3 regions of the Neorhizobium sp. T6_25 genome follow, and region 3 is predicted to be linked to each of the others. Evidence: predicted binding sites of a transcription regulator. Region 3 holds the regulator's gene; each other region holds the start of a gene.

Region 1 (7,993 bases), on a different contig from region 3:
GAGGGTCCTAATTGGGCAGGACCTGTCGTAGAGCGAATGTCCGTTCTTTGCGCACACGCGCCATGACGACGCTTCAGAGGTATGGCCGCTTTTGGGCATCTCACCAGCTTGCCTTTACGTCCTACTTGAAGGCGCACTCCTGTCGCAAGATTCGTCGCTTCGTGGCCGAAACAACAGCTTTCAAGCTAAGCTGAAAGCCTTCACGCCATCTCAGCGCCGATACCGAAACGAGTTCGCTGGAAACGCCCGTCCTACTAGTGAAAGTTCCGGCTCTTCACCTTCAGCGTATCGATGTGGAGGTCCTGGATATAGATGTCCCTCGCCTGCACTGCGGGCTTCGGGTGGTCCCGTGGATCGGGACCGCCGCCATGCTTGACCTGATCTCCGCGGCCATGTGGTAGCGGGAAGTCCCCGTCGCGCTCACTCAGGCTCGACAGGTCGGCCGAAAAATCGAAAAGCTTTTGGGCTACCAGATGAACCACCTCGCCTTCACGCTGGATACGGCCATGGATACCCATCATGGACGCCGTCATAAGTACCCGCCGCTGGCGTTCGAAGAGGCTCGGCCACACGACGGCGTTGACAATCCCGGTCTCGTCTTCCAGCGTCAGGAACATCACGCCCTTGGCCGATCCGGGCCGCTGCCTCACGAGAACCAGCCCCGCCGTCCAGAGCCACCTTCCGTCACGCTCTCCCATCGCCTCGGCGCAGGTGACTATCTTTTTCGCCTCGAGGTCCTTGCGAAGGAACGACATCGGGTGGGCGCGCAGGGTCAGTCCGGTATTCGTATAGTCCTCGACGACCTCCCTGCCTTCGGTCATCGATCTTAGGACGACTTCGGGCTCCTGCATCTCGGCGACGGTCGCGGCCTCGCGCTCGGCCGCGGCTGCCCATAACTCCAGCGGCTCGTCGCGCATCGCCTTGATGTCCCACAGTGCCTGACGGCGTTCGAGACCTAGAGACGGAAGGAAGGCATCCGCGTGGGCGAGCTTAACCAGGGACGCCGTCGGAATCCCCGACCGCCGCCACATGTCGTCGGCGCTTTCGAACGGCTGGTCGGCGCGGGCCAAGATGATGCGCGCGGCGTCGATCTCGGAAAGCCCTTTGACAACCCGCATTCCCAACCGGACGGCGAACCGATCAGATTTGCCGATCCGTTCCATGGTGCAGTCCCAGCGTGATGCGTTCACGCAAACGGGCCTGACTTCGACGCCATGCTGACGGGCGTCGGTGACGATCTGCGCGACGCTATAGAAACCCATCGGCTGGCTGTTGATCAGGGCGGCGCAGAAAACGTCAGGGTGATGGCACTTTACCCACGAGCTCGCATAGGCGATGAGGGCGAAGGAAGCGGCATGGCTCTCCGGGAAGCCGTAGCTTCCGAAGCCTTCCAGCTGCGTGAATGTCTTCTCGGCGAACTCGCGGGTGTAACCGTTCTTCACCATGCCATCGACGAGCTTGTCCTTGAACTTGCTGACCCCGCCCGTGAACTTGAACGTGGCCATGGCCCGTCTCAGCTGGTCGGCCTCTCCCGCCGAAAAGCCCGCGCAGACCATCGCGACCTTCATGGCGCTCTCCTGGAACAGCGGAACGCCGAGGGTTTTGCCAAGGACGGCTTCGAGTTCCGGCGTCGGGTATTCGACCTTTTCCTTGCCTTCCCGGCGGCGAAGATAGGGATGAACCATGTCGCCCTGGATCGGTCCCGGCCGGACGATCGCCACCTGGACGACCAGGTCGTAGAACGTCCTTGGCTTCAGGCGCGGCAGCATTGCCATCTGGGCACGGCTCTCGATCTGGAATGTCCCGAGCGTGTCGGCCTTACGGATCATGGCGTAGGTCTTCGAATCCTCCTGCGGGACGTCGGCAAGGCTCATCGGCTCGTTCTTGTGTTCGGCCAGGAGTTCGAACGAGCGAGCCATGCACGACAGCATTCCCAGGGCCAGAACGTCCACCTTCATGAATTTCAGGGCTTCGATGTCGTCCTTGTCCCACTCGACGACCTGGCGGTCCTTCATGCTGGCCGGCTCGATCGGCACGAGGTCGTCCAACCTGTCCTGTGTCAGGACAAACCCGCCCGGATGCTGGCCGAGATGCCGGGGCGCGCCCATCAGCTGGGACGCGAGGTCCAGCGCCAGCTTCAGGCGGTAGTCCGCCGTGTTCATGTTGTTCTCTTTGAGCTGTTTCTCCCCGACGCCTTCCGACCAGCCCCAGACCCCGGACGACAATTGCGTTATAAGGTCCTCAGGCAGTCCGAGCGCTTTCCCGACGTCGCGCAGCGCGCCCTTTGCCCGATAGCGGGTGACCGTGGAGCAGAGAGCCGAGCGCGAACGCCCGTAGGTCTCGTAAATCCACTGGATGACCTCCTCGCGGCGGGAGTGCTCGAAATCGACGTCGATATCCGGCGGCTCGTTGCGCTCCATCGACACGAAGCGCTCGAACAACAGGTCGGATGTCTCGGGATTGATGCTGGTGATCCCAAGACAGTAGCAGACGGCCGAATTGGCGGCGGACCCGCGTCCCTGGCAGAGGATGTCCTTCGAGCGGGCGAAGCGAACGATCGAGTAGACGGTCAGAAAATAGGGCGCATACGACATCTTCCTGATGAGATCGAGTTCGTGAAGGATCGCCTTTCGGACTTTCTCCGGGATGCCTTCGGGATAACGCTCTGCTGCACCTTCCCAGGCGAACTTCGTCAGCGACTGCTGGGCATCGAGACCGGGAACTAGCGCCTCCTCCGGATACTGGTACTGGAGTTCGGATAGGTCGAACTTGCAGCGATCGACGATCTCGCGGGTGCGGGCAAGCGCCTCCGGGTACTCGGAAAACAGACGATGCATCTCCTCGGGAGCCTTCAGAAACCTGTCGGCATGCCTTTCCCTGTCGAAGCCCACGCTGTCGATCGTGGTGCGGCTGCGGATGCAGGTCACGATATCCTGGAGCTGGCGGCGAGAGGGATCATGAAACAGCACGTCGTTAGTGACGACCGTTTTGACCTTGTGGCGAAACGCGATGTTAGACAGGTTGTGCAGGCGCAGCCTGTCGTTCGGACGACGGCGAAGGCATAGGCTGACATAGGCGCGGTCACCAAAGATGGCAGAGACCTTGCGGAGCTGTCCCGCATAGACATCATCGGCTTCGTCCGGGATCAGGACGGCGATCAGGTGGTCGCTGTAGGCTTCCACGTCGTTGAGATTAAGGATGCACTTTCCCTTGCCGCCCCTGCTCTTCCCCAACGACAGCAGGCGGGTGAGCCTGGAGTAGGCAGGACGGTCGGTCGGGTAGACAAGGAGCGACATGCCGTCGGCGAGATCGAGACGGCAGCCGACAACCAAGCGAACGCCCCTCGTCTTCGCCGCCTCCCAAGAGCGGACTATGCCAGCAAGGCTATTGCGATCCACGACAGCAAGCGCGTCGATTCCCATCGCAGCCGCGGTGGCGAAGAGTTCGTCGGCGGAACTCGCTCCCCGCAAGAAGCTGAAATGCGTCGTGACCTGGAGCTCGGCGTATTTCATGCGAAGACCCCGTGGAGGAACCACTTGTGAGAGCCTGTCGCCGTATCGACGCCGTCACCCGCCCGGTAGACCCAGAGGCGTTCGCCGTTCTCGTCCTCGACGACGAAGTAGTCGCGGACAGCTTCCATTTCGCGCGGACGCAACCACCACTCGCCGAATATGCGCTCGGGGCCGTCGGCCCGGACGATGCGCCGTCGTTTGCCACGCCAGTTGATGACGACAGGCGGCTGGTCCGGCAGGACGGCGATGGTCTCGATCTGCTCCGGACGGGCCAGCAGTCGCGACGGACGAGGCCACTTCACGGCCCAGTCTGCCCCCGTTTCGTCCGCGGTCGAAGCTATCCTCATGACCGACCGCTCGGGGACATCGGAAGCTACCGGCGTCACTCGATACAGGCGCTGACCTCGATTTCCGAGGATATCGATGAGCGGGGTCACATCGACGACCTGTTCCTCGATCAGCGATGACGCGATCTGCCGCTCTTCCAGCGGCTCGGTCATCACCGCGACGAGGACCATCTTGTCGATACCGAAGCCGGGATCGATCTTTTCGATCTGGTCACAGATAAGCTTCGACAGCCGAGCGGGATCGCGGACAGGCTTCTGGAGACCAGCCCGGACAGATTGCCTCGTGTTGTCGACGCGATGGACGACAAGGTCGGAACGACGAACGCCGAGGCCGCGCTTCTCGAGCCTGGCTGTAAGCTCGGCTACCAATTTTCGGATGTATTTCGCGATCGTCTCTGCCGCGCCGATGGGTTCCTGAAAATTCCGGGAAACTTCGACAAGTTCAGGTGTTCGCAAAGGCTCGATGGGTTCGGCCACCCGACCAAAAAGCTGATCGAGCCGCCGTGCGACTTCCGCCCCGAAACGCAGGGTCAACGGAGCGCGGGGCATCGCCGACAGTTCGCCGACCGTCTCTACGCCGAGGGTCCGAAGGCCCTGGATGGTGTCGGACGGCAGTCGTAGGCAGTGGATGGACAGCTCGACCACGGCCTTGCTGACGCCTCCGACGGGAACAACCGTGGTCTCTGCAGTCGTCATGCGGGTGATCGCATGGGCAGCACCCCATGTGTCCGCAACGGCGGCTCTCGCCGTCAGGCCGCGGCTGCGGAGCAGATTGACGAGGCCCGAGATCAACATCTCTTCCCCGCCGCGCAGGTGGTCGGCACCCTCGATGTCGAGTACGAGACCATCCACGCCATCGACGGCGACGACGGGGCTGTATTGCCGGAGTGCCCACAGCGCCAACCGCTCGAGCGCGGCAGCGTCCGCAGCCGGGTCGGCGTCGATCATCGTCAGGTTCGCGATGACGGCCTGAGCTTTACTGGCGGCCATGCCGACGCGAAGGCCGACCTTGCGGGCAGCAGTGTCGGCGGCCGACACCCAGCGCTTCGAGCCACTCCGCGAGATCACGACAAGTGGCTGGTCAGCTGGCACGGCTCCCTTGCCATGACGACGTATCCGATCTGTCGCGAGATACGGGAAGTAAACTGAGACGACCCTTGGCATCGCATGCTCCTAACTCAAACTCGGCACACTCGCCCGCCTTGACACGCATTAGTTCCGCCAGCCATCTGGCCCGCCCAACGCCCGCAGTTGGCAACGGCTCGGAAGGAAGTACGCTGACACGCCACCTCGTCGTCGAAGCCGTGGGGTTTCCGAAGTCCGCGGCCTCGGTCTGCCGCCTCCACCTCCTGACGACCAGCCCCATCGTTCCCGTCTTCTCGGCGGCCAACTGAAGGCGGCGGGAGGCCGTCATCGGCAACCGCACCAGTTCACCTACGACGGCCGCAAGACCGCCAAAGGCCAGACCCTCCTCCATTGACGCCAGAACGTCCTCCTCCTTGTCGGATTCGCAGAATATGACCCGGTCGGGATGGAGGCCCGCCTGCGAAAGCGCCGGGGCGAAGAGATCGGGGCGGGTCAGACACCATAGGACCTTGCCCTTTGATCGCGCAGCAATCCCAGCCGTGAACAGGGCCGCTGCTGCGCCGTCCACCGTTCCGGAACCGCCGCCTGCGACCTCATGAAGCGCGCCGTATGCCAGGCCGCCTCCCGGGAGTCGCTCATCGACCTCGGGGACACCGAATGGCAGCACCACCGCCTTCCGGGATGCGCAACCTTCCAGGTGCGCGATGCGCTCTCGGAGCTCTTCGACGACCCGAGAGTTGCGGGCATGCGACATCGTTCACGACCCTCCTCAGGTTCGCGTTGCACAGGACTTCATGTCCCTCAAAACGGCTGATGTTCTTCTTCTGTTCCGCCCAAAAGGAAGAGTCAAGCTGGTCCGAATTGGTTTTTTAGCCGACGCTAACAATCAATTTTTGGAATCGTGAAATGAATCAGCACTCTAAGCCCATTCCGCTAAATGACCGGCTCGATTGATTTTTCGGGACGGCGGCGGTTGAGCCTTGCCCGATGGGTGGGCTGGGTACATGGTGCGGGCTTACTGGAGATGGAGGAGCGAGATGGCAAAGCCCGTAAAGCGAAGCATCAGGGTCAAGACCTTGAAGAACGTCTCCCTCGGTTCCTGTCTTGACGAGGCCGGATTCAAGCCGCTTGAACGGCGCATCAAGATCAAAGCAGGCATCGATCAGCCTCCATTGAACAAGCCAAAATCAACGCCTGCGACGGAAAAACCGGCCGACTAGCCAGGCTTCACCGTCTGGGACCGTACGGAGTCCTGAGATACCTTGGCAGCGCCCGCTCTTGCGATATCTTGGGGGCCCTGATGGCGCGGAGCCATCGAGTGTGACAGTGGCCTTGTACAGGAGTGGAAGATGACGAATTCCGTCAAAGTCATCCCCGAAGACGAGCAGTTCACCGTCCGCGTTGTTGAAGACGGTGAAGTCTCCGAGAAACATTTCTCATTCGAGAAGTTCGCCCGTTCGTGGGCTGATGGGCAGAAGGTAAGACTTGATCAAGCCAACGGAACCGACGACGCTCGTCGAGCGCATGGCTGACTTGCTTAGCCGACTAAACGTCCTTGGCTTCCCAATTGCCTGCCGCAACTTTCCGCCGCCAGAAAAACTTGTAATCAAGGTCTCTGATGCGGATCGAGATCATATAGCGCCCCTTCGCTTCGGCTTCAGCATCGACTACGCCGAAACGTCGCTGACCTGACAAAGGCTACCAGTCACCCGCGATCAGGTCGGCCAGTTCCTCATCCATTGGCGGCTCGTTATCGTTGGCCGCGCCCTCCCGCAACTTCAGAAAGTTTGGCTCTGGGAGCACAGCCACGCAATCGGTGGCGACTCAACGCACATTGAATTGGTCGAAGCTGGAAATAAGTTGACGTCCCTCTCCGACTTCGGGCAGGTCGCCACCCGCCGTGTCGTGGGTAACAAGCATCGAGAAATCCAGACCGCTCCGCTTTCCGATATCCTTGACTGACGAGCGGAATTCTTGAACGTTGACCCTTGCGTCCTCGTCAGGTCGAGGCGTGCTCTTTGGGCGCTTGATCGGCAGCAAGCGCGTCTGATCCGCGACAAGGCCAACTACCTTGAGGCCACCCTATCCATTCCAGACTACGATCTTCCAGAATGCGTTCGGGATGAGCACGTCTTCCGCGTATTGAGGCTGGGGCGCGTCGAACAAAGGTCCTTGAAGAACCGTCAATTGTTTGTCCAGGCCTGTCGCCCAGAGTCCTTGCTCGAGGACGTACCGCTCTATGCCTTGCCAGAACTGTATTGTCTGATTGAACTTCCAGTGTTGGGGAGAGCAGTTGGTAAAATGGAAGGTATCGTAGTTCGCGCGACGTGCGTTCGGCCCCCACGTCGGATCGTTTCGCCTTGTCAGGTGTCCCCGATCGAAATAGTGGCTCCACTCCCCATAAAAATCATTCGTGAGCGTGTATTCCTCGGCGATCCGGGTGTCCTTGTACCAGCTGTCGCCCTCCCGCTCCGGCTGATTTTCGGCAGGCAGTCCCGTCTTCCGGTCGATGGCGACGTAGGTCTCACCGTCGATATTCGTGGCGGTGATCATCGCAATTTTGCGCTCGCGGTGCATCACCACGCTGAAGTTTTCGTACGGCAGCTCTCCGGTCGCGCGGCCCTCGCGCTGTTCGATTAACGGGGCGATGCTGGCCTTGACCGGCTCAACTACCACGCGGAGGTCTATCTCGAGGCCGGGCACGAATTCGGGATTAAAGCCGCGGCGGCTGGAATAGTCGCGATCGATCCTGGCCGCTTCCGCCTTCGAGATGGGAGCAGTGGTAAGGTCGCGCAGAGCGGGCGACGAATCCTGCCCAGGCGTTCCGAGACGGACGATGATTTCAAGCGGAACGACTATTTTGGCTTCCGTGCCAGAACTGCTCATGACGCTGTCTTCCCGCTTGTTGCTGGTTTCATAGTGAACCGACAAGGTCTCGGCCTTTTGTGGATGTTCTTCGTCATCGGTATCGGGATGCGTCGGTGTCGGAGTAAGTTCCCTCTCGGCGGGAGCTTCATCCTTCCAGAGTACAAGTGCACCACCGAGCAG
Region 2 (7,993 bases), on a different contig from region 3:
CCGGCTTTGCGGCCGTCGCGTTGAACTCCGATTCCAAGGCCCCGAAGGATGCCAAGGTGCTGTCGAAGCCCTTCCACCTGCGCGATCTGGTGGACGAAGTGAACAAGCTTCTGGCGGCCTGAGGCCCCGAAAGCCCTGATCTGCAAGGCCTTCAAAAAACCTTCGCATTTCATGGCAAAAACCTGTTGACGGCCCGACCAGTCTATGGTCTATGCGCCGCCACGGATGGGCGTGTAGCTCAGCGGGAGAGCACTACGTTGACATCGTAGGGGTCACAGGTTCAATCCCTGTCACGCCCACCATCCAGTTCAAAACGTTGAGAAATCCGCTTCGGCGGATTTCTTCGTTTCTGATCCTCCCCTTAATCTGTTCGTTCCAAAACGGTGCACTTGCGCCCGAAAGCCTTCACCAGCCTTGCTGGCGATTTGGTCATCTGCGGCTGTTATGGTGTTACGACATCAAGGAGGTCCAGATGGCGCAGTTCAAGAATTCGGAGCATCTCGTCCAGACGAAAGCACCGGCCTTCGAGAAGGATTGGATGCCGGGGCAGAAGGTGCCGAATGCCGGCATCTACCGGTGCAAGACCTGCGGCGACGAAATCGTCGTGCACAAGGACGCGGCCATCCCGCAGATCCACCACGAGCATACGGTCCTCGGACCGGTAATCTGGAAGCTGCTCGTGTTCGCCCAGAAACATCCGTCGCGCCCCTGACCTCCGCATCTGCGCAGATCAGTTGATGCCGTTTCGAGACCGGTCTCTTTTTTCGCCGGAGCGTACCGAATCGGCCCCAACCAGCCTCGCAACACGACATCGAATATGCCAGATGCGACCTACCGCATCCTTGATGCGGATTTTCCCCAATTTGCCCCGCCCGACCTTCGGCGGGGCTTTTTTGTTTCCGGGGCACGGTTCCTCGCGCTTAATGCCCCGAGGATCTCAGGGGAATCAGAGAATCGCATTGCCGGCGGCAAAGGCGAGCACGACGAAAATCAGGAAAACGACAAGGAAGATGAAGAACAGGATTTTTGCGATCCCTGCCGTCGCGGCGGAAATGCCCGAAAAGCCGAGGAAACCGGAAATCAGCGAGATGACCAGAAAGATGAGAGCCCATTTCAGCATGGAATTGTTCCTTCACGTTGATGGTCCGATAACGCGAAGAAATGTTCCAGGGTTCCCAATCAGCGCAGGACGTGGGCGGCTCCGGCCACGCCGATCGCCACCCGGTCGCCGACGACAAGCGTCTCGCGGCTGGGAATGTCGAGCCGGAAAGAGAAGCCTTGCGGATCGCCGCCAAGCCTGATCCGGACATCCGAGGTCGGGCCGCAGAAATTGATCTCGGCGATCGTGCCTGAAGCCCCCTCGCCGCCATTCTCGCCGCCGGCTTGGCTGACCGTGACCTGTTCCGGCCGCAGCATGATCTGCGCCTTGCCGCGATAGGCGGCATCGTCGACCGGAAGCACGCCCAGTGGGCTTTTTGCCTGTCCGTCGGCGATATCCGCGGGCATCACGATCGCCTCGCCAAGGAATGCCGCCGTCGCCGCATCGACGGGCCTTGAATAGACCTCGCGTGGGGAACCGACCTGCGCGAACCGGCCGGCCCGCATCACCGCCACCTGGTCGGCAAAGGCGAGCGCCTCGCCCTGGTCGTGGGTCACCAGAAGCGTGGTGATACCGGCGGCCGTCAGCACGTCGGTCACTGCCTTGCGGGTGGCTGCCCTCAGGCCCGTATCCAGCGCCGAGAAGGGCTCGTCGAGTAGCATCAGCCGCGGCTTGCGTGCCAAGGCCCTCGCAAGCGCCACGCGCTGCTGCTGGCCGCCTGAGAGCTGGTCAGGCTTGCGGGAGAGCATGGCCGCGTCAAGCCCGACCATGTCCATCAGTTCTGCGATGCGGGCGTTCTTGACCGAGGCCTCCGCCTCCAGCCCGAAACCGATATTCTGCCGGATCGTCAGATGCGGAAACAGGCAGCCGTCCTGCGCCACGATGCCGATGCCGCGCTTGTGCGCCGGCACCTGGGACGAGCCGTCGGCGAGCGCCCGGCCATCGAACACGATGCGGCCTTCATCCGGCGCGTCGAAGCCGGCGACCAAGCGCAGAAGCGTGGTCTTGCCGCATCCGGACGGACCGACGATCGCCGTGCGGCTGCCGGCTGTCACCGACAGGTCGATCCCGTCGAGGGCTGCGACGGAACCATACTGTTTGCGCAGGGAGGTCAGGGTAAGCAGCATCATCGCCCGGCGATCTTTTTCGATTGGTGATGGAGAAGAAAGGTGAGCGGCAGCGAGAAGGCGACCATCAGCACCGCATAAGGCGCGGCACCGGCATAATCGATCTCGCCGGTCAGCGCCCAGAAGGCCATGGCGAGCGTACGGGTGCCGTTCGGCGCCAGCATCTGGGTGGCGGTGAGTTCGTTCATGATGCCGAGCGAAGAGAGCGCAACGCCGGCCGCAGCCCCCGGTGCGGCAAGCCGGATCGTGGTCGCAAGCAGCGCGTTGCCCGGCGACCGGCCGAGGCTTGCCGCCGCCTGTTCGATCTCGACCGGCACCTGCGCAATGCTGGCCCGCAGGCTCACCAGCGCCCGCGGCAGAAACATCACCACATAGGCGAGCACGATGGTGGCAACGCTCTGGTAGAGCGGCAGCATGGTCCGCACGGTGATGGTGACAAGCGCCAGCGCCACGACGACGCCCGGCATCGAACTCGCGAGATAATAGCAGCCTTCGAGGAACCGGCTGGCGCGGGTCGGCCGGCGCACGGAGAGCCAGGCGATCGGCACGGCGGCCGCAGTCGTCGCAAGCCCGCCGATCAGGCAGATGACCAGCGTCTGCCACAGCGCCAGCCCGACCTCGTCGATCCGCCACACGCCGGTGCCGCCGGCAATCAGCCAGCGACCGAGCGTCAGCACCGGAATGCCGAGCGCAAAGGCGGCGGTCGCGGCCGGCAGAAGCAGAGCGACGTATTTCCACCGGCCGAGCCGGGCGATCTTCGGCCGGCGGGCGACGCCGGATCCGAGCCGCGCATACCGGCTGCGGCCGCGCAGCGAAGCTTCGAGGCCGAGCAGCACGAAACAGCAGAGCACCAGCACCAGCGCCAGCATATAGGCGGCGACACCGTTATAGGTCGACTGGAACTGGTCGAGAATGGCGGTCGTGAACGTGTCGAAGCGGATCATCGCAAACAGCCCGTATTCGGCCAAGAGATGCAGGCCGATCAGCAGCGCGCCGCCGCAGAGGGCAAGCCGGAGCTGCGGCAGGACGACGCGCCGGAAGACGGCGAATGGCGCCAGCCCCAGCGAGGCCGCCTGGTCCTCCAGAGCCGGATCGAGCAGCCGGAAGGCGGCGGAAAGCGGAAGATAGAGAAACGGAAAATAGGCGACGACCGAGATCGCCACGCCGGCGGGAAGGCCGTTGAAACCGGGCCACATTCCGATCCAGGCATAGGAGTGCACGAAGGCGGGCACGGCAAGTGGCGTGACGCAGAGCCAGGACCAGAACCGCGCGCCCGGCAGGTCGCTGCGCTCCGTCAACCAGGCGAGCGCGACGCCGAGCACGGCGCAGATCGGAATGGTGAAGACGACGAGCAGGACCGTATTGGCCAGCAGATCGCCGACCCGCGAGCGGAAGATCAGCTGCGAGGCCATCTCCCAACCGGTCACCACCGTTGCCCATAACACGAAGCCGAGCGGCAGGAGCGCCAGCAAGGCCACCACGACCGCGATCGTCAGCGTCCAGGACGACGCCGCCGGCAGGCGGTGTCGCGGCGCGATGGAGATCCTGGTATCTGTGGTGGAAGTCATTGCCGGTCCGAAAATACGAGACATCGCAGGTACGCCCTGCGATGTCTCCGTGCAACTGTTATCGACCGCTTTTTAGAGCAGGCCGGCGGCGGTCATCATGTCGGTGACCTTGGCGTTGTTGAGGGTCGAGGGCTCGACCTTCGGGGCCGCCAAGTCGGCGATCGGGGTCAGCATCTTGTTGGAAGCCTCGCCCTTGCCAACGGCGTATTCAAAGGAGGTGCCGTCGCGCAGGATCTTCTGGCCGCCCTTGCCGGTGACCCACTTCAGGAAGGTCTGTGCCTGTTCCTTGTGCTTGGACGAGGCGAGGACGCCGCCGCCCGAGATCGACACGAAGGCGCCCGGATCCTGGTTCTTGAAATAATGCATGCCGATGTTCTTGGTGTTCTCGCCGGTCTTCGCGACGTCGCCGAAATAGTAGTAGTGATAGATCAGCGCGCCTTCGAACTGGCCGGCATTGACCGCCTTCATGGCAGTCGAGTTGCCGCGGATCGGGGTCGCATTTTCCTTCATGCCCTTCAGCCAGGCAGCGGTCGCTTCTTCGCCCTTGAGCTGCAGCAAGGCACCGACGATCGCCTGGAAATCGGCGCCCGACGGAGATGCCGTCCAGCGGCCCTTCCATTCCGGCTTGGCAAGGTCGAGCATCGACTTCGGCAGCTTGTCTTCCGTCAGCTTGGTCTTGTCATAGACAAAAACCGTCGAGCGGGCAGCGATGCCGACCCAGTTGCCGTTGGCCGGATGGAAACCCGGCAGCACCTGGTCGAGGGTTGCCTTGTCGACCGGCGCGAAAAGGCCCTTGCCGTCGACCAGCACCATGGCCGGCGAATTTTCGGTCAGGAACACGTCGGCCGGCGAATTGGCGCCTTCCTGGACGATCTGGTTGGCGATTTCGAGGTCGCTGCCCTGGCGGATGGTGACCGCGATGCCGGTCTCTTCCGTAAAGGCCTTCACCCATTCCTTGGTCAGCCCTTCGTGCTGGGCATTGTAGATGGTGAGACTGTCGGCCACCTGCGCCGAAGCCGGCGAGGAAAGAGCGAGAACGGAAAAAGCCAGGGCAGCGCCCGCGGCCAAGGTGAATGAAGCTTTCAAGATCGCCTCCGCAAGAGAGTCAGGAATTTGACGAGCTCGTCATAACCAAAGCAGAGATTTGTGGTCAAGTTTATTCCACGACAGGCGTAACAAAGGCGTGATTTACGTTTTAAATACAAACAGATACAGCAGGCGACGCGAATTGATCGCGGCACCGGGCCCTGGTATGCAAATTGTACTTGGGCGGGAATTGCCGCCGGCGGCATCGTCGCAATCTTCCGGCCCGCGGGCAAGTTGGCGACTTGCCGCATAAGTGCCGACGCGGATTTCCGCGCAGGCCCACGAATCAGCTATGGCTAATTCGAACACATCGGGAACGGGCATGGCTGTTGCTTATCTGGAAAAGCTGAATGATGCGCAACGGCGCGCGGTCGAGCACGGCTCTGACGTGCCCAGGGGCGGTCCGGCCGGGCCTTTGCTGGTCATCGCCGGTGCCGGTTCCGGCAAGACCAACACGCTTGCCCATCGTGTCGCGCACCTGATCGTCTCGGGTGCCGATCCGCGCCGCATCCTGCTGATGACCTTTTCCCGCCGCGCGGCCTCGGAAATGGGCCGCCGTGTCGAGCGCATCTGTGCGCAGGTTTTGGGCGCAAATGCCGGCATCATGACCGACGCGCTTGCCTGGGCCGGCACCTTTCACGGCATCGGCGCCCGGCTGCTCCGCCTCTACGCCGAACAGATCGGCCTCGACCACGACTTCACCATCCACGACCGGGAAGATTCCGCCGACCTGATGAACCTGGTGCGCCACGAGCTCGGCTTCTCGAAGACCGAGAACCGGTTTCCCACCAAAGGCACCTGTCTGCAGATCTATTCCCGTGCGGTGAATTCCGAAACGCCTCTGGACGAGGTGCTGAAACTCTATTTCCCCTGGTGCTCGGCCTGGGAACCGCAGCTGCGCGAACTGTTCGCCTCCTATGTCGAGGCCAAGCAGGCCCAGAACGTGCTGGATTATGACGACCTCCTGCTCTACTGGGCGCAGATGATGAGCGAGCCGGCGATTGCGCAGGACGTTGGCGGCCGTTTTGATCATGTCCTCGTCGACGAATACCAGGACACCAACCGCCTGCAATCGTCGATCCTGATGGCGATGAAGCCCGGCGGCATCGGCCTGACCGTGGTCGGTGACGACGCCCAGTCGATCTATTCCTTCCGCGCCGCGACGATCCGCAACATCCTCGATTTCCCGAACACGTTCGATCCGCCGGCCGATATCGTCACGCTCGACCGAAACTACCGCTCGACCAATACGATTCTCGCCGCCGCCAATGGCGTCATCGATCTCGCCCGCGAGCGCTTCACCAAGAACCTCTGGACCGAGCGCCAGTCGGAGGAGCGCCCCCGCCTCGTCGCCGTCAAGGACGAGACCGAACAGGCCAATTACATCGTCGAAAAGATTCTCGAAAACCGCGAAACCGGCATGACGCTGAAGAGCCAGGCCGTGCTGTTCCGCGCGTCCCACCATTCCGGCCCGCTCGAAGTCGAGCTCACCCGCCGCAACATTCCCTTCGTGAAGTTCGGTGGCCTGAAATTCCTCGACAGCGCCCATGTCAAGGACATGCTGGCGGCCTTGCGTTTCGCCCAGAACCCGCGCGACCGCGTCGCCGGCTTCCGGCTGATGCAGCTCATCCCCGGCATCGGACCGCAGACGGCCGGAAAAATCCTCGATGCGATCGCCGCCGATCCCGAGCCACTCGCAGCCCTCCAGGAAATCCCGGCCCCGCCGCGGTCCGGTGCCGACTGGCCGGCCTTTGTCGACATGCTCGCCGAGATCCGCAGGGGCCAGGGCTGGCCGTCCGAGATCGGCCTTGCCCGCCAGTGGTACGAGCCGCATCTCATCCGCATCCACGAGGACGCCGAGACCCGCAAGGCCGACCTTTTGCAACTCGAACAGATCGCCTCGGGTTATGCCTCGCGCGAACGGTTCCTCACCGAACTGACCCTCGACCCGCCGGATGCGACCAGCGCCGAATCCGGCACGCCTCTGCTCGACGAGGACTATCTCATCCTCTCGACCATCCATTCGTCGAAGGGCCAGGAATGGCGGTCGGTGTTCCTGTTAAACTGCGTCGACGGCTGCATCCCCTCCGACCTCGGCGTCGGCTCGACCGCCGAAATGGAGGAGGAGCGCCGCCTTCTTTATGTCGCGATGACGCGGGCGAAGGACCACCTGCATCTGATGACGCCGCAGCGTTTCTTCGTGCACGGCCAGGCCTCGCAGGGCGACCGCCACGTCTATGCCGCCCGCACCCGCTTCATCCCGGCGACCTTGCTGCAATTCTTCGAAACCGCCGCCTGGCCGGTCGTCGCCCAGATGACCGAGGCCGAACGCCAGGCCCGCCACCAGGTGCGCATCGACGTCACCGCCCGCATGCGCGGCATGTGGCGGTAACAAGCTACCTAAAGCAGTCATCAGTTTCAGCGGAACGACGGATATGAGACTGAGCCCGCCTGTCCCCCCGCTGTCGCGTTGACTCTGACTGCACCGGGTGGAACAACCCGACCTCGATGTGGCAGTCAGACGATATCGGGAGGGATTAGATGACGGGCCGCAAAATCGTTCTGGTGCAGGGTGCCTGGGGTTCGAGCGCGAGCTGGACGCCGGTTGCCGATATTCTGCGGGGCATGGGTCATCAGGTCTTCGTGCCGAGCCTCACCGGGCTCGGTGAACGCGCCCACCTCTTCTCGGGCACCATCAATCTCGACACCCATATCGGCGATGTCTGTGGCCTTATCGAAGCGGAGGGCCTGGAGGAATTCGACCTCGTCGGCCATTCCTATGGCGGCATGGTGATTACGGGCGTCGCCGATCGTTTCGCGGCCCGCATCCGCACGCTGACCTATCTCGACGCTTTCCTGCCGGAGAATGGCCAGTCGGCGCTCGATCTGCTTGGGCCGGAAGTGGCGATGGCCAACCTTACCATGGCCGGCGAACTCGGCGGCGTCGCGGTGCCGCCGCCTGCCCGTCACGCGACCCGCGTGCCGGAACATCTACGCCACTACATGACCAGCCGCTCGCCGCAGCCGTTCGCGACGATGATCCAGAAGATCAAGCTGACGGGCGACTATCGGAAGATCACGAAGAGGCTTTACGTCTCGGCCAATATCGACCA
Region 3 (7,993 bases):
CACCTGCTCGATCGGGTCGTGCTCAGAGCGCATCTTCTGCACTTCGTCCTTGGAGCGATATTTCGCCGGGTCGGACATGGAGTGGCCGCGATAACGGTAGGTGAGCATTTCGAGAATGATCGGGCCCTTGCCGGAGCGGCAGTGCTCGAGCGCCTCGTCGCCGGCGGCCTTCACGGCACGAACGTCCATGCCGTCGACCTGGATGCCGGGGATGCCGAAGCCGGAACCACGCAGCGAGTAGTTCGACTGCGCCGTCGCACGGGCCGTCGAAGTGCCCATCGCATAACGGTTGTTCTCGACGATATAGACGATCGGCAGCTTCCAGAGGGCCGCCATGTTGAAGCTCTCGTAGACCTGGCCCTGGTTGGCCGCGCCATCGCCGAAATAGGCGACCGAGACGCTGTCATTACCACGATACCTGTTGGCGAAGGCGAGACCGGTTCCGAGCGAAACCTGGGCGCCGACGATGCCGTGGCCGCCGTAGAAATGCTTCTCCTTGGAGAACATGTGCATCGAGCCGCCCTTCCCTCGGGAATAGCCGCCCTTGCGCCCGGTGAGTTCGGCCATGACGCCACGCGCGCTCATGCCGGTTGCCAGCATATGTCCATGGTCGCGATAGGCGGTGATAACCTGGTCACCCTCCTGCTGCGCCATCTGCATGCCGACGACGACAGCTTCCTGACCGATATAGAGGTGACAGAAACCACCGATGAAACCCATGCCGTAGAGCTGGCCGGCCTTTTCCTCGAAACGGCGGATCAACAGCATTTCACGATAGGCGTGAAGATCCTGATCCTTGCCGAAATCCGGGGTGTTCTTGCCCGTAAACTCCTTGGCGGAGGCTTTCGAGGCCGATTTGATTGCAGACTTTGCCGCTGGTTTGCGGCCGGATACAGACGCGGTCTTGGTCGGCGCCATTCATCCCTCCCTTTGAGTTCTGCGTTGAGAGCGAGATTACGCCCTGACGGGTATCGCCAGATTCCCACTCTGGTGTCGGGGCGTACCATAGGCAAGAAAAGCTGCCCCAGCAATGCCATAAATGCATGGCTCACATTCCGCGCAACCTATTGAATAGGTTACAGAAATGTAAAATTAACCGAAATCGGGTTAATTTAGAAGTAGTTGTTGAAGATGACGATTTCGTCGCCGCGGGAAATATTCAGCTGATAGCGGGCGATCTCGTCCAGCATGTCCTTGTCGAGCGAACCATCGCTCATCAGCTGAACCTGCCGCTCCAGCGTTTCGCGCCGGGCGGTCAGCTTGGCCAGTTCGCCTGCACGCGCCTGCCGCTGACGCTCGAATTCCTCCGTGGCGATCAGACCGAGATCGCCGTGGATGGAATGATAGCCGAAATAGGACAAAAACGCGACTGTGATGGCGGGAAGGACAAAACGGCCGAATTTTCTTTTCTTATGATGCTTTGTCCACATGCCGCTCTAACGCCTTGCCACGCCTACGGGATCTCAAATCAGATCCGAAACAGAGCTTCAAATTCGCAGAACTTGCTTAAGCAATCGTTGACCAGAATCATGACGCGAAAAAGCCCGCGCTTTTGGCGCGGGCTTTCACGGCAAATTTCGGATCGAAAAGCCTTAGGCTTTCAGGATGCCGCGGCCGGCATAAACGGCCTGCGGACCCAGCATTTCCTCGATGCGGATGAGCTGATTGTATTTGGCAAGCCGGTCGGAACGCGACAGCGAGCCGGTCTTGATCTGTCCGCAATTGGTGGCGACGGCAAGATCGGCGATGGTCGAATCTTCCGTTTCGCCCGAGCGGTGCGACATCACGGCGGTATAGCTCGCCTTGTGTGCCGTCTCGACCGCATCGAGCGTTTCCGACAGCGAGCCGATCTGGTTGACCTTGACGAGGATGGAGTTGGCAACGCCTTGTCTGATGCCGTCGCGCAGGCGGGCCGAATTGGTGACGAACAGGTCGTCGCCGACCAGCTGGCACTTGGCGCCGATCTTGTCGGTCAGGTACTTCCAGCCGGCCCAATCGTCTTCAGCCATGCCGTCTTCGATCGAAATGATCGGGTACTTGGCTGCAAGCTCGGCGAGGTAATCGGCCATGGCTTCCGGCTCGAGCGTGCGGCCCTCGCCTTCCATTTCGTACTTGCCGTTCTTGAAGAATTCGGTCGAGGCGCAATCGAGCGCCAGGCAGACGTCGTCACCAGGCGTGTAACCGGCCTTCTCGACCGATTTCATGATGAAGTCGAGGGCTTCCGACGCGCTCTTGAGGCCCGGTGCGAAACCGCCTTCGTCGCCGACATTGGTGTTATGGCCCTGGGCCGCAAGTTCCTTCTTGAGCACATGGAAGATCTCCGAGCCCATGCGCACGGCGTCCTTCAGCGTATCGGCGCCGACCGGCATGACCATGAATTCCTGGAAGTCGATCGGGTTGTCGGCATGGGCGCCGCCGTTGATGATGTTCATCATCGGCACCGGCAGGACATGGGCGTTAGGGCCGCCGACATAACGGTAGAGCGGCAGGCCGGACGTTTCGGCAGCAGCCTTGGCGACGGCGAGCGAGACGCCGAGGATTGCATTGGCGCCGAGGCGCGACTTGTTCGGCGTGCCGTCGAGCGCGATCATCGTCTTGTCGATATGGATCTGGCTTTCGGCATCGAAACCGCCGATCGCATCGAAGATCTCGGTGTTGACGGCCTCGACCGCCTTTTCGACGCCCTTGCCGTGATAACGCTTGCCGCCGTCACGCAGCTCGACGGCTTCATGCGCGCCGGTGGAGGCGCCCGACGGAACGGCCGCACGGCCCATCGAACCGTCTTCCAGATAGACATCTACCTCGACGGTCGGATTGCCGCGGCTGTCGAGAATTTCGCGGGCGATGATATCGGTGATGGCGGTCAAGGGTCTCTCCCTGGGTTTGGACTTGACGTCACGAGGTCATTGAAAATGTCTCATAATCAATGACACGAAAATTACAATCGAAGCAGTTTGCGCGCTTTTTGTGGGCCGGCTCAAGCCGCCTTGGCGATGGCATCGAGCGCGAGCAGCTTTTCGAGCAGCCGCGGCATGTCCTTCAGATGTACCATGTTGGGGCCGTCCGAGGGCGCGTTGTCCGGGTCCTCGTGGGTTTCCAGAAAGACGCCGGCGACACCGACCGCGACGGCTGCGCGCGCCAGCACCGGCACCATCGTGCGGTCGCCGCCGGTCGAAGCGCCCTGCCCGCCCGGCTGCTGCACCGAATGCGTCGCGTCAAAGATGACCGGAGCGCCGAGCGACGCCATGATCGGCAGCGAGCGCATGTCGGAGACCAGCGTGTTGTAGCCGAAGGAAGCACCGCGCTCGCAGAGCAGCACGTTCGGATTGCCGCTCTGGGTGAACTTGGCAAGCACGTTCTTCATGTCCCAGGGCGCCAGGAACTGGCCCTTCTTGACGTTGATGACGCGGCCGGTCTTGGCGGCTGCGACAAGCAGGTCCGTCTGGCGGGAGAGGAAAGCCGGGATCTGCAGGATGTCGACCGTTTCCGCCACGACGGCGCATTGCTCTTCCGTGTGAATGTCGGTCAGGACCGGAAAGCCGAATTCCTTCTTGAGGTCGGCGAAGATTTCCATGGCGGTTTCGAGCCCGATGCCGCGCTTGCCGGAAATCGACGTGCGGTTGGCCTTGTCGTAGGAGGATTTGTAGACGAGACCTATGCCGAGCTTGCCGCAGAGTTCCTTCAGCACGCCTGCCATCATGAAGGCGTGGTCGCGGCTCTCCATCTGGCAGGGGCCGGCGATCAGCGACAGTTTTGCGTCCTGCGCGAAAACCACCTTGCCGTCTCCCTCGCCGACGGAGACGCTGGAATTTGCGGTAACTTCCATGAACCTATTCCTCGAAGCCGAACAAAACACCCTGGCCGGGCGCCGCCGAGACGAGAACACGGCCCTCCCGGCGGACGAATGCGACGTCATTAGCAGCAAGGGTGATCTCTGTCACGGCAAGATCGGCCGTCTTGAAGATGATCACCCGGCCGTGCAGCCCCTCGGCATCCGGGGTCGACGGCAGGGCGAATTCCGCTTCGAGTTCGTGATCCTGCAGGATGCGAATGCGGGCATTGGCCGCGGCAAGCTCGAGCGATGCAGCCTCCGGCTTGGCCTTTGTCATCAGCACCTGCTCGGCCAGGGGCGCGAAATCGGAGGGCGCCGATGCCGACAGGATGATCTCGCTCAGCCCCATGACCGCATTGGAATGATGCTCCAGTTCGCCGCGATCGGCCGGCAGGGGATTGATCCGCTGGCAGGAAAACATCAGGAAGTCGGGCGCCCGGTCATCACCCGCAAAAGCCAGCCGGAAGCTCGCCTGGGTTTCGGAACCGTCGGCCAAGGTCATCGCGCGGGAGAATTCCAGCACGTCGCCTGCCGAGACGCCACGCATCTTGAAACGCGCGTGATCGGCCATCGCGTCGCGCGTGGCGGCAACGAGCGCAGAGAAGCCCTGCCTGTCGCGTCCCTTGCGGAAAGCCAGATCGCGTGCGGTAAAAACGTTGCCGCGTTTGGCGGCTGCGCTCGCATGACGGCGATTGGCAAGAGCCAGCGGCTCCAGATAGCTGCCATCCGAGAAGAACACACAAGCATTAGCCGTGCCGAAAGGATGAAAAGCATCGGGCGCAACTGTAAAACCAAGCTTCGTGAGCCGGGAACGCGCAGCGGTAAGTCCCGCCACCGGCAGCACGAGATGATCGATTGGTCTTGCGTTCACGCGAGGGCCCCCGGAATTGGAATCGCAAAGCTACTTTGGCAGCGGGCTCGCGCCGCGCAAGTGGTGTGGCTCGAGATATCTGGCACGCATCTATGAAGAAAAAATCATCATACTTCACAGAAATTTAGGGACTTGCAGAACACATATGGAACATATAGTGTCCGTTCTGGATTTGTTTCCGACTCTGAGGATGCCAAAAGATGCTCACGCGCAAACAACAGGAATTGCTTCTGTTCATTCACGAACGCATGAAGGAATCCGGCATCCCGCCGTCATTCGATGAAATGAAGGACGCTCTCGACCTCGCGTCCAAGTCCGGCATTCACCGCCTGATCACCGCGCTCGAGGAGCGCGGCTTCATCCGCCGCTTGCCGAACCGGGCCCGGGCGCTCGAAGTCATCAAGCTGCCGGAAGCCTACTCGCCGAGCATGCAGCCACGGCGCGGTTTTTCGCCGAGCGTCATCGAGGGAAGCCTCGGCAAGCCGCAGCCGGTAGCAGCCCCTCAGAAACCCGCCGCCAACGACGATTCACCGAACGCCACGACCGTTCCGGTCATGGGCCGCATCGCTGCCGGCGTGCCGATCTCGGCGATCCAGAACAACACGCATGACATCGCCGTGCCGGCCGAGATGCTCGGTTCCGGCGAGCACTATGCGCTCGAGGTCAAGGGCGATTCGATGATCGAGGCCGGCATTCTCGACGGCGATACCGTGATCATCCGCAACAGCAATACGGCCAATCCGGGCGATATCGTCGTGGCGCTGGTGGACGATGAGGAAGCGACGCTGAAGCGTTTCCGCCGCCGCGGCGCCTCCATCGCCCTCGAAGCCGCCAACCCAGCCTATGAAACCCGCATCTTTGGGCCGGACCGGGTGAAGATCCAGGGCAAGCTCGTCGGCCTCATCCGCCGGTATCACTGATCATCTGCCGGAGCGGTTCCGGCAATGAGCTATCGAAACCTTGGCTTCGCCAATCATAGTGGCGGTGCCGGCTCCAGGGCCGATCTCCGCCCGCCATGGCGGCACGGATCTGCCAGCGCCGAATGTCGGTCGCGCCGTTGATGGAAATCTCCAGGGCGCCGGTCTTGCGAAGCGTGGCACTATTGATCATCAGGGCGCCGGACCGGCATTGGTCGAAGCGGGCACGCGGCGCAATGACAAGACTGGCGGCGTCGCAGGCGGCACCCGCATAACGGCCGTCCTCGACTGCGATAACGATGCCCTTGCCCGTGCTTGCCGCACACCAGGCCGTCGGCTCGCAGGTGAAGCGGCCGGCAGGCGCCTGTTTTATCTTCGACTTTGCCGTTTCGAATTGCTGCGGGGTCAGTTCAGGGCGCTCGTTGATTTTCTCGCCGGGCCGCTTGTCGTCGGGTGGCTTGTCCCTGAATGGCGACATTTCAGGCTTGGTCGGATCGCCGAGCAGAAGCGCCCTCTTCCATTGTCCGTAGACGAAGTCGGGCGGGCGGGCGCGATTGGTGACGACCCCTTCCCCGTCTACAAGTGCGACCATCGTCCCGTCTTCCGAGATCAGGATATCCGGCAGCGGCATCGACCGCTCATGCCAGGAAAGCAGCAGAGCGGTCACCATCAACGGCAAGCCTATCAATCTCAGTCTCGTCCTCATGAGCGTCAGCAGCAGAAAACCTGCCGTCGACACGGTCAGGAACCAGGGATGCTGTCGCCCTATGCCGACATCGCCGCCCCAGGCGGCGACGTGTTTGGCGATGGCGATCACCCACCCCAGGCCGATGCCCATGAGCTTCATGAAGGGCGCATCGAGGCCGAACGGCATCAGCAACATGCCGACCAGCCCTGCCGGCATGACCACGAAGGAGATGATCGGCATGGCGGCGAGGTTGGCGGCAAGGCCGTAGGTGGCGATGCGGTGGAAATGCTCGACTGAGAACATGGCGGTCGAGATGCCGCCGATCAGCGAGGTCACGAAGATGCCGGCCGCGAAATTCCAGGATGCCAGCACCGGCGTCACCACAGGGTGACGGAACGGCAGAGGTTCGGGGTCGCGGCGTTGCGCCCTGTGTTTCCAGAGTGCGTAGCCGGCGACCAGGGCTGCGGTGGCGGCAAACGACATCTGGAAGCTCGGCCCCAGTATTTCCGAGGGCGACATGGCGATGATGACCAGGGCGGACAGCGCGACATTGCGCAGGCTGATCGATGGCCGATCGAAAAGCACCGCGACCAGCATGATCGCCATCATGATATAGGCTCGCTCGGCGGAAACGCCGAAACCGGAGATCAGGTAATAGGCCGTCGCCATCATCAGCGCCCCGAGTGCGGCGATCTTCTTGACCGGATAGGCCTGGGCGAAGCCCGTGAAGACGGAAAGCACGGTGCGCACGCCGACAAAGAAGATGCCGGCGGCGAGCGCCATGTTCAGCCCGGAAATGGCGACGATATGGGCGAGGCCCGACAGTCGCAGCGCCTCGGTGGTGTCTTCGGAAATTGCCCGGCGCTCGTCCGTGACGATCGCCGCGGCAAAGGCGCCGGGATCTCCGGGCACGGTCTCCCGGATACGGGTCGCGATGGCGCTGCGCAGATCGAAAAGTTGGATTTCGACGTCCTTTATCCAGCTCCGGGTTGAAGGGGGAGCAGCCTGCTTTTTCGGCGCTCCATAGAAAAATCCGACTGCGCCGATGCCGTCGAAATAGGAAGAAAAGGCGAAGTCGTTGAGGCCCGGCAAGGCGGGTCCCGACGGGGGCGAAATGCGGGCGCGGCCGCTAATCGTCTCGCCGGTTTGGGCAGGCTCATGGCGGGACCTTGCCAGCAGAGATACACGCTGCGGTGGGCGCCTGACTTTCGGATGGGAGGTCCGCTCGATGCGGACGATATAACGCCAACGGCCCTGAGCGTCGCTCTCCCTGCGCTCGACCACACCAGTGAGCTCGGTCGTCACCGGCGTATCGAGAATGACGGTGGCCCGCCTCCAGGTCTCCAACTGCGCCAGCATCATGCCTGCGAGGAAGAGTGCGAGAGCGAGCGGCAACAGGTGCGTGGCACCGGACCGGTAGCGCGAGACGATTACAAAGATCGCGCAGACGCAAAAAAGGAGGAAATACGGCCAGAAAGCCGGGGTCTGCGGCAGCGCAAACCAGCAGGCGGCCCCTGCCCCGACGACAACAGGCAGAAAAAGGAAACCATGGCCATAGATCGCCTCCTCCTCCAGCATGACCGGGAGACGGCGCCGCAACCGGTCAAGACGTCGGATTGTCGAGCGGCGAACTGACCCTCCTGACGTATGAACGGGCGGGCGGCGTTCGATCGCGGGAAAAAGCT

What was found. Region 3 encodes LexA, which represses DNA repair genes until DNA is damaged. Its sites were predicted from a motif close to TGTTCNNNNTGTGTTCNG; they were not measured.
Region 1: a site for LexA is predicted at 5,760-5,777, ahead of C5L10_RS31695 (ImuA family protein). Genes of this name have one in related genera too.
Region 2: a site for LexA is predicted at 5,182-5,199, ahead of C5L10_RS03885 (ATP-dependent helicase). Genes of this name have one in related genera too.

What each region holds. Positions count from the first base shown of each region.
Region 1 covers NZ_PVBL01000040.1:30,106-38,098, reverse strand. Annotated here, with positions in the region: gene C5L10_RS31705 (error-prone DNA polymerase) at 255-3,512, opposite strand; gene C5L10_RS31700 (DNA polymerase Y family protein) at 3,509-5,023, opposite strand; gene C5L10_RS31695 (ImuA family protein) at 4,941-5,699, opposite strand; gene C5L10_RS31690 (hypothetical protein) at 6,022-6,165, shown strand; gene C5L10_RS31685 (hypothetical protein) at 6,295-6,477, shown strand; gene C5L10_RS34035 (hypothetical protein) at 6,431-6,637, shown strand; gene C5L10_RS31680 (hypothetical protein) at 6,770-6,985, opposite strand; gene C5L10_RS31675 (DNA/RNA non-specific endonuclease) at 7,028-7,993, opposite strand, start outside.
Region 2 covers NZ_PVBL01000002.1:357,639-365,631, reverse strand. Annotated here, with positions in the region: gene cpdR1 (response regulator CpdR1) at 1-122, shown strand, start outside; tRNA gene C5L10_RS03915 (tRNA-Val) at 228-302, shown strand; gene C5L10_RS03910 (hypothetical protein) at 473-712, shown strand; gene C5L10_RS03905 (DUF1328 domain-containing protein) at 947-1,120, opposite strand; gene C5L10_RS03900 (ABC transporter ATP-binding protein) at 1,180-2,229, opposite strand; gene C5L10_RS03895 (iron ABC transporter permease) at 2,226-3,794, opposite strand; gene C5L10_RS03890 (iron ABC transporter substrate-binding protein) at 3,867-4,880, opposite strand; gene C5L10_RS03885 (ATP-dependent helicase) at 5,203-7,272, shown strand; gene C5L10_RS03880 (alpha/beta fold hydrolase) at 7,422-7,993, shown strand, end outside.
Region 3 covers NZ_PVBL01000007.1:186,478-194,470, reverse strand. Annotated here, with positions in the region: gene pdhA (pyruvate dehydrogenase (acetyl-transferring) E1 component subunit alpha) at 1-918, opposite strand, end outside; gene C5L10_RS12165 (septum formation initiator family protein) at 1,113-1,430, opposite strand; gene eno (phosphopyruvate hydratase) at 1,593-2,867, opposite strand; gene kdsA (3-deoxy-8-phosphooctulonate synthase) at 2,978-3,826, opposite strand; gene C5L10_RS12150 (VOC family protein) at 3,831-4,703, opposite strand; gene lexA (transcriptional repressor LexA) at 4,904-5,623, shown strand; gene C5L10_RS12140 (ComEC/Rec2 family competence protein) at 5,604-7,907, opposite strand.